DNA from 2 places in the Janibacter alkaliphilus genome. Region 2 is predicted to be linked to the other one. Evidence: predicted binding sites of a transcription regulator. Region 2 holds the regulator's gene; the other holds the start of a gene.
The links. The regulator Rex, encoded in region 2, represses fermentation and respiration genes when NADH is low (regulators of the CRP and FNR family bind a similar motif). The targets are predictions, from matches to a motif close to CTTGTGAANNNNTTCACAAG.
Positions count from the first base shown of each region.

Region 1: the regulator Rex is predicted to act here: its motif matches at 1,944-1,963, upstream of BJY28_RS07815 (geranylgeranyl reductase family protein).

Region 1 is NZ_JACBZX010000001.1:1,603,213-1,607,612, forward strand. It holds gene BJY28_RS07805 (isochorismate synthase) at 1-988, opposite strand, end outside; gene BJY28_RS07810 (demethylmenaquinone methyltransferase) at 1,040-1,732, shown strand; gene BJY28_RS07815 (geranylgeranyl reductase family protein) at 1,978-3,288, shown strand; gene BJY28_RS07820 (NADH-quinone oxidoreductase subunit A) at 3,421-3,783, shown strand; gene BJY28_RS07825 (NuoB/complex I 20 kDa subunit family protein) at 3,803-4,390, shown strand; gene BJY28_RS07830 (NADH-quinone oxidoreductase subunit C) at 4,387-4,400, shown strand, end outside.
Region 2 is NZ_JACBZX010000001.1:384,259-388,658, reverse strand. It holds gene BJY28_RS01820 (NAD-dependent epimerase/dehydratase family protein) at 1-256, shown strand, start outside; gene BJY28_RS01815 (1-acyl-sn-glycerol-3-phosphate acyltransferase) at 256-1,845, shown strand; gene BJY28_RS01810 (glutaredoxin family protein) at 1,845-2,108, shown strand; gene BJY28_RS01805 (redox-sensing transcriptional repressor Rex) at 2,252-2,944, shown strand; gene BJY28_RS01800 (glutamyl-tRNA reductase) at 2,941-4,215, shown strand; gene hemC (hydroxymethylbilane synthase) at 4,212-4,400, shown strand, end outside.

The DNA of each region.
Region 1 (4,400 bases), 1.2 Mb from region 2:
TGGCCAGGGCCAGCGACGTCGAGTCGTCGTCGACCACCCCGGCGACGTCGGTGGCCAGGTGCATGACGTTGCTCAGGTGCAGCACGAAGGGGGACTCCGGCACGTTGACCGAGGAGGTGTGCGCGGCGAGCGCGTCAGCCACCGAGCGCACCGCGTACTCGTGCTCCTCGAGGTCCTTGCTGCTGCGGGCCAGCGACGCCGCCAGCGCGAGGTCGTGGCTGTCGTCGCCGCTGCGCCGGATCGTCCCGGCGAGCACCCGGGAGGTGACCAGGCCCCGCTCGAGCCGGACGAGCATCTCCGGGGTGGCCCCGACCATCCCGTCCACGGCGAAGACCCAGGTCGTCTCGTAGCCCTCGGCCAGCCGCCGCAGCAGCCAGCGCGGGTCGACCGGTGCCTCGGCCCGCGCCTGCACCGAGCGGGCGAGCACCACCTTGTCCAGGGCGCCCGCGTTGATCCGGGCCACCGCCTCCTCCACCGCGGCCGCCCACGAGGTGGCGTCGAGGCGCCCGTCGCCGATCTGCACCGGGCCCGGCGCCGGGGGCGGGGTGCGCCGTCCGGGGACGACGTCGGCCGGGGGCACGGTGGCGTCCACGGTCATCGTCGTCACCCAGGCCTGCCGGCCGCGGCGCCCGACGAGCACCTCGGGCACGACGAGCGTGGACTCCTCCTGCGAGCTGCCCGAGTAGGTCATGGTGCCGAAGGCGACCGGTCCGGTGCCCGGCAGGTCGACGTCGTCGCGGACGATGCACTCCCGGGTGGTCTCCCGCCACCAGCGCGCCGCGTCGGCGAAGCGGTCCGGGCCGGAGGTGCTGACCGAGGCCACCCGACCCCAGCCGACGAGGCCCTCGCCCCGACGGACCCAGGAGACCACCGCGGCGGGGTCGGCGGTCGGCGGGAGCACGTCCAGCAGGTCCCCGACACGGGCCGCGGGGACGGCGGTCGTCCGGGCGATGAGCGGGGACGGTGCCGCCGGGGAGGGTGACGTCATGGCTGCTCCAGGGTACGACCAGTGCCCGGCGCGGGTGCGAGGATGTGCCGCATGACCCGCGCCTCCCTCGCCAAGGACCCCCAGGCGGTCGCGTCGATGTTCGACGAGACCGCGGCGAAGTACGACCTCATGAACGACGTGATGTCGCTCGGGCAGACCCGGCTGTGGCGGCGCGCGGTGACCGCGGCGATCGACCCGGCGCCGGGGGAGCGGGTGCTGGACATCGCGGCCGGCCCGGGGTCGTCCTCGGTGTCGCTGCGGGCCGCCGGCGCCGACGTGGTCTCGGCGGACTTCTCGCTCGGGATGCTCCGGCAGGGGCGCACCCAGCGGCCCGACCTCGACTTCGCCGCGGCGGACGCGACCCGGCTGCCCTTCGCCGACGCCTCCTTCGACGTGGTGACGATGTCCTTCGGCTTCCGCAACGTCGGCGACCAGGAGGCGGCCCTCGGCGAGTTCCTGCGGGTGACCCGCCCCGGCGGGCGGCTGCTGATCTGCGAGTTCAGTCAGCCGACCAACCGCTGGTTCCGCACCGTGTACTCCGAGTACCTCATGGCCGCCTTCCCCCCGGTGGCCCGGGCGATCAGCTCCAACCCGGAGAGCTACGTCTACCTGGCCGAGTCGATCCAGGCCTGGCCGGCCCAGCGCGAGCTGGCGACCCGGATCGCCGCCGCCGGATGGACGGACGTCGCCTGGCAGAACCTCACCGGCGGCATCGTCGCGCTGCACCGCGCGATCCGCCCCTGACCCGCGGCCGACACGCGACCCACCTACGACGACGCGACCCACCTACGACGCGACCCACCTACGACGCGACCCACCTACGACGCGAGCTACCACGCAGTAAGTGTCGTGATCACAGCACTTACTGCGTGGTAGCCGGGGGCTTGGGGGCGGGCGGGGGTTAGGTAGGCCTTCGTGAACAGGTCTGGTTCCGCGGGAGTAGTGTGCCGAGCAGTTCGTGAAACACTTCACAAGCCGCCGAGGAACTCGTGACCAGCACTCCTGAGCGTCCCACCGTCGATCGCTCCGCCGACGTCGTCGTCGTCGGTGCCGGTCCCGGTGGCAGCGCCACCGCCGCCTGGCTGGCGAAGGCGGGCCTGGACGTCGTGCTGCTGGAGAAGTCCACCTTCCCCCGGGACAAGGTCTGCGGCGACGGGCTCACCCCGCGGGCGGTCCGGCAGATCGAGGCGCTGGGCATCCCGTCGGCCGAGACCGACGGCTGGGCGCACAACAAGGGCCTGCGGATCATCGCCGGCGGCATGCGCCTGCAGCTCGACTGGCCCGAGGTCACCTCCTTCCCCGGCTACGGCATGGCCCGGGCCCGTGGCGACCTCGACGAGGTGCTCGCCCGGCACGCCGCCCGCTGCGGCACCGAGCTGCTGGAGCGGCGCAACGTCACCGGCCCCGTCCTGGACGAGTCCGGCCGGGTCAGCGGCGTCGAGGCGAAGGTGGTCGACGAGCGCGGCCGGGCCACCGGCGAGCGCGAGACCTACCGGGCCCCGGTCGTCGTCGCCGCCGACGGCGTCTCCTCGCGCCTGTCCATCGGGGTGGGCCGGGAGAAGCGTGAGGACCGCCCGATGGCGGTCGCGGTGCGCGCCTACTACGAGACCCCGCGCCACGACGACGACTACATGGAGAGCCACCTCGAGCTGTGGACCACCGGCGAGGACGGGCAGCGCATCCTCATGCCCGGCTACGGCTGGCTCTTCGGCCTCGGCGACGGCCGCAGCAACATCGGCCTCGGCGTGCTCAACACCTCCGAGGCCTTCGGCCGCACCGACTACAAGGACGTCATGCGGCGCTGGGTCGAGACGATGCCTCCCGAGTGGGGGATCAACGAGGACACCATCACCGGCCCGATCCAGGCGGCCGCGCTGCCGATGGCCTTCAACCGCCAGCCGCTCTACGCCGACGGTCTGCTGCTCGTCGGCGACTCCGGCGGCATGGTCAACCCCTTCAACGGCGAGGGCATCGACTACGCCCTGGAGGCCGCGCACGAGGCGGCCGAGATCATCGGCGACGCGCTGCGCGCCCCCACCCCGGCCGCCCGCGAGGAGGCGCTGCAGCGCTACCCCGAGCGGATGCGCGAGCTGCACGGCGGCTACTTCCGGCTCGGGGCCGAGTTCGCCAAGCTCATCGGCCGACCGGAGATCATGCGCCTGGCCACCCGCTACGGGCTGCCGCGGCGCACCCTCATGAAGTTCATGCTCAAGCTCATGGCCAACCTGCCCGAGGAGAAGGGCGGCGGTCTCGACGACCGGGCCATCCAGCTGATGACCCGACTGGCCCCGAGCGCATGAGCGCCACGACGGTCGACGCCCCGGTCCTCCCGGGCGCGACGGGCACCGCCACGGCCCCGGGTGTGACCTGGGACACCTCCGGGCGCCTAGTATCGGACCAGGTCGCAGAGACGGAAGCGAGGCGCTGACGAGATGAACCCGTACATCCCGTTGCTCATCTTCTTCGCCATCGGCGTCGGCTTCGCCGCCGTGTCGGTGGTGACCAGCCTCGTCGTCGGCCCCGCCCGGGCGAACGTGGCCAAGTCGCAGGCCTACGAGTGCGGCATCCAGCCCACCCCCCAGGCGGCCGAGGGCGGCCGCTTCCCGGTGAAGTACTACCTCACCGCGATGCTGTTCATCATCTTCGACATCGAGGCGCTCTTCCTCTACCCCTTCGCGGTCGCCTTCGACCAGCTCGGGGCCTTCACCCTCGGTGCCGTCGTCCTCTTCCTGTTCAACGCGTTCTTCATCGCCGACGCCTACGTGTGGCGCCGCGGCGGGTTCGAGTGGGACTGAGAGAGGGAAGGGAGAGAGAATGGGACTCGAGGAGAAGCTGCCGGCCGGCATCGCGCTGACCACCCTGGAGAACGTCGCCGGGTACATGCGCAAGGCGTCCATCTGGCCGGCCACCTTCGGCCTGGCGTGCTGCGCCATCGAGATGATGGCCGTCGGCACCCCGCACTACGACCTCGCCCGCTTCGGCATGGAGCGCTTCGCGGCCACCCCGCGGCAGGCCGACCTGATGATCGTCGCCGGACGGGTCAGCCAGAAGATGGCCCCGGTGGTCCGTCAGGTCTACGACCAGATGGCCAACCCCAAGTGGGTCATCTCGATGGGCGTCTGCGCCAGCTCCGGCGGGATGTTCAACAACTACGCGATCGTCCAGGGCGTCGACCACATCATCCCGGTGGACATCTACCTGCCGGGCTGCCCGCCGCGCCCGGAGATGCTGCTCAACGCGATCATCGAGCTGCACGAGCAGATCCAGTCCAGCAAGCTCGGCGTGAACCGGGTGGCCGCCGCCCGCGCCGCCGAGCAGGCCGCGCTGGGCGCCGCCCCCACCGAGGCGATGGCCCCGACGCACGACCACGAGTCGCTGCTCGGAAGGAACCTGCTGGCATGAGCGAGAAGGA
Region 2 (4,400 bases):
GCTCGGGCTGGTCGACATCGGCGCCGACCAGATCGACATGCTGACCTTCGGCCGCGGCCTGGACACCACCCGGATGCACGACGAGATGGGCTTCGAGCCGGTGTACTCCTCCCGGGCGGCCTTCGAGGACTTCGCCCGCTCCACCTCCGGCCGGGTGCTGGACCGGCTCCCGCTCGGGCGCCCGGGCTGGGCGGCCGTGCACGCCACCGAGTCGGCGATGCGACTGGTCGGCGCGAACGACGAGAGCGAGAAGTGATGGCCGGCACGACGAAGAAGACCACCGCCTCGACGAGCGCGACGAAGGGCGCCGCGAAGAGCACGGCGAAGAAGACGACGGCGAAGAGGTCCGCGACCACGAAGGCCGGTGCGCGCAAGACGGCGACCACGAAGGCCGCGGCGAGCAAGACCACGAGGACCAGCCCCGCGCGGCCGGCGAAGAAGACCTCGGGCAGCGTCGCCGCCGCCGCCGACCGGGCCGGCGGCGAGCGGGCCCGGCGCCGCAGCACCCCGCTGCTGACCGGCCCGTCCGCCGAGGCCGTCGCCGCGGTCGAGACCGGGACCGCGGAGTCGAGCCGGAGCGGCACCACGGCCACGAGCACCCGGCCCACCACGAGCAAGAGCACGAGGACGACCAAGGGCGCGAAGGCGACCAGGGGCGCGCCGGCGAAGAGCACGAAGGCCGCCAAGAGCACGAAGGAGGGCCGCGCCGGTCGGCCCACCAAGCCGGCGCTGCGGGTGGTGCCCGACCCCGACTGCACCCCGCCCACCGCCCAGGTCACCGGAGCCTCCCGCCCGCGTCGCCGCCCGAGCGCCGCGCGCACCGGCCCGACGGCCGTGCCGAGCGCTCCTGCGGCGAGCGCGGCGGCCGACGGGGATGCCGGGCGCCGCACCCCGGACTCCGGTCAGACGGTGGCGCCCGGCGTCGCCGAACTGCTCTCGATCCTGCTCTCCAGCGGGCAGCTGGCCTCGCGCACGCTGGGTCAGGCGGCCGGCGCGGCCGCCGGCGAGGACTGGGAGCGCCGCTTCGCCGAGACCCTGGAGTTCCTGCGCCGGCGGGTCACCGGCGACTACCGGGTCGACGACTTCGGCTTCGACGAGGACTTCACCACGCACACCGCCTTCCCGGTGCTGCGGCTGCTGAAGGACAAGTGGTTCCGGGTCGAGGTGCGCGGGATCGAGAACATCCCCGACGACGGTGGCGCGCTGGTGGTCTCCAACCACTCCGGGACCGTCGCCATGGACTCGGTGATCACCCAGCTGGCGATCCACGACTCCCACCCTCGCAGCCGCTTCCTGCGGATGCTCGGCGCGGACCTCGTCTTCCAGATGCCCTTCGTCGGCGACTTCGCCCGCAAGACCGGCGCCACCCTGGCGACCAACCCCGACGCCGAGCGGCTGATGCGCTCCGGCGAGCTCGTCGGGGTGTGGCCCGAGGGCTTCAAGGGGGTCGGCAAGCCCTTCCGCGAGCGGTACAAGCTGCAGCGCTTCGGCCGCGGCGGGTTCGTCTCGGCCGCTATCCGCAGCGAGGTGCCGATCATCCCGTGCTCGGTCGTCGGGGCCGAGGAGATCTACCCGATGATCGGCAACATGAAGACGGTCGCGCGGCTGATCGGCGCCCCCTACGCGCCGATCACGCCGACCTTCCCGCTGCTCGGGCCGCTCGGCCTGATCCCGCTGCCCAGCCGGTGGATCATCGAGTTCGGGCCGCCGATCGACACCGCCTCGCTGGGCCCGGCAGCCGCGGACGACCCGATGCTCGTCTTCGACCTCACCGATCAGGTCCGCGAGACCATCCAGCAGACGCTGTACTCGGTGCTGGTCACCCGGCGCTCGGTCTTCTTCTGATGCCCGGCGGGCCCGGGCCGAGCCTGCCGGACGCGCGCGTGGTGCTGCTCGGCCGGGACGGCTGCCACCTCTGCGACGAGGCCCGCGCGGTCATCCAGCAGGTGCTCGCCGAGGTCGGGGGAGACCTCGCCGAGGTCGACGTCGACAGCGACCCCGAGCTGCAGCGCCGCTACACCGAGCAGGTCCCGGTGACCTTCGTCGACGGTCGTCAGCACGACTACTGGCGGGTGGACCCGGCCCGTCTGCGGCGCGCGCTCGGCTGAGCCGGCGGCCACGTGCCCAGGCTCACCCGGAGCGGGCCGCGCTGACTTTGTGCATTTGTTCACAAGGGCGTAACCTCGGCTCCGGGCCCGCCACCCTCTCGACATCTGTAGAGAATGGGTCCGGAGAGGAGCGCAGGCCACCCGTGTCCGCCGAGCCGAACGCCAAGCCGGGGATCCCCGACGCGACGGTGGCGCGGCTCCCTGGGTACCTGCGGGCGCTGGGCCAGCTGACCGGGCGGGGCGTCTCCTCGGTCTCCAGCGAGGAGCTGGCCGAGTCCTCCGGCGTCAGCAGCGCCAAGCTCCGCAAGGACCTGAGCCACCTCGGCTCCTACGGGGTGCGCGGCGTGGGCTACGACGTCTCCCACCTCAGCTACCAGATCTCCCGGGCGCTGGGCCTGACCCGCGACTGGCCGGTGGTCATCGTCGGCATGGGGAACCTGGGCCGTGCCCTGGCCTCCTACGGCGGCTTCGCCACGAAGGGGTTCGAGGTCGTCGCCCTGCTCGACCACGACCCGCAGGTGGTCGGGGCCGTCATCGACGGGCTGACCGTCGAGCCGATGAGCGCCCTGGCCCGGCTCTCCGCCGAGGGCAGCGCCTCCATCGGGGTCATCGCCACCCCGGCCGGCTCCGCGCAGACGGTCGCCGACGCCCTCGTCGCCGCCGGGGTCACCTCGGTGCTCAACTTCGCCGGCGGCGTGGTGCACGTGCCCGAGGAGGTCCACCTGCGCAAGGTCGACCTCTCCACCGAGCTGCAGATCCTCGCCTTCCACGAGCAGCGCCGCGCCGGCGGAGCCGGTCTGCCCGACGTCGCCCAGGTCGCCAGGGGGATGTCATGAGCCTGCTGGTCATCGGGCTGAGCCACCACCGCGCGCCGATCGACGTGCTGGAGCGGGCGGCCCTGGACGAGACCCGCCGCGCCCGGCTGGCGACGCTGGCCTCGCAGAGCGACGACGTCGTCGAGTCGGTGGTCGTCTCGACCTGCAACCGCACCGAGATCTACGCCGAGGTGGGCACCTTCCACGGGGCGGTGGCCGACCTCACCGACGCGCTAGTCGAGGCCACCCTGGTCAGCCGCGACCAGCTCCGCGAGCACCTCGACCTGCAGTACGGCGAGGCCGCGGTGGCGCACGTCTTCAACGTGGCCGCCGGGCTGGACTCGATGGCGGTCGGCGAGTCCCAGATCCTCGCCCAGCTGCGTGAGGCGCTGGCCCTCAGCCAGAGCGAGGGGCACGTCGGTCCCACCCTGAACGCGCTGGTCCAGCGCGCCCTGCGGGCCGGCAAGCGGGTGCACACCGACACCGACATCGATGCGGTCAGCCGGTCGCTGGTCAGCACCGGGCTGGACCTGGCCGAGCAGCACGTCGGCCCGCTGAGCGGCGCCCACGTCCTGGTCATCGGCGCCGGCGCGATGAGCGGGCTCGCCGCCACCACGGCCGCCCGCCGCGGCGCCGGCTCGCTCACCGTGCTCAACCGCACCCTGGCCCGCGCCGAGGCGCTCGCCGCCCGGCTGGACGCCAGCGCGGTGGACACCACCCGGCTCACCGATGCGCTGGCCCGGGCCGACGTCGTCATCTCGTGCACCGGCTCGGCCGGCCTGGTCGTCCAGCTCGCCGACGTGGCCGACGCGCAGGTGGCCCGCGGCGGCGGACGGCAGGCCTACGTCGACCTGGCGCTGCCGCACGACGTGGCCAGCGAGGTGGCCGGGCTGCGCGGCGTGCTCCGGGTGGGTCTGGCCGAGCTCGGCCAGGCCGTCGACGGCGCCAGCACCTCCCCGGAGGTCGACCGGGCCCGGGCGATCGTCGCCGAGGAGGTCTCCCGGCACAGCACCGAGCGCGCCGCCAGCGCCGCGGCGCCGGCCGTCCGGGCGATGCGCGAGGCCGCCCAGCAGGTGATGGAGCGCGAGCTCGACCGGCTGCACCAGCGCACCCCGCAGATGAGCGACCGAGAGCGCGAAGAGGTGCGCCTGGCCATGCACCGGATCGTGGAGAAGCTGCTCCACGGCCCCACGGTGCGGGTCAAGGAGATGGCCGTCGACGGCCGGATCGGCGAGTACGAGGAGGCCATCCGGCAGCTCTTCGACCTGCACTCCGACGGGGGGCTGCGATGACCACCCTTCGTCTGGGCACCCGCCGCTCCGCCCTGGCCACCACCCAGTCCGGGCTGGTGGCCGACCGGCTGCGGGCCGCCGGCCACACCGTCGAGCTCGTCGAGATCGTCACCGAGGGCGACACCAACCGCGCCCCGCTGGCCTCCATGGGCGGGACCGGTGTCTTCGCCAGCGCGCTGCGCGAG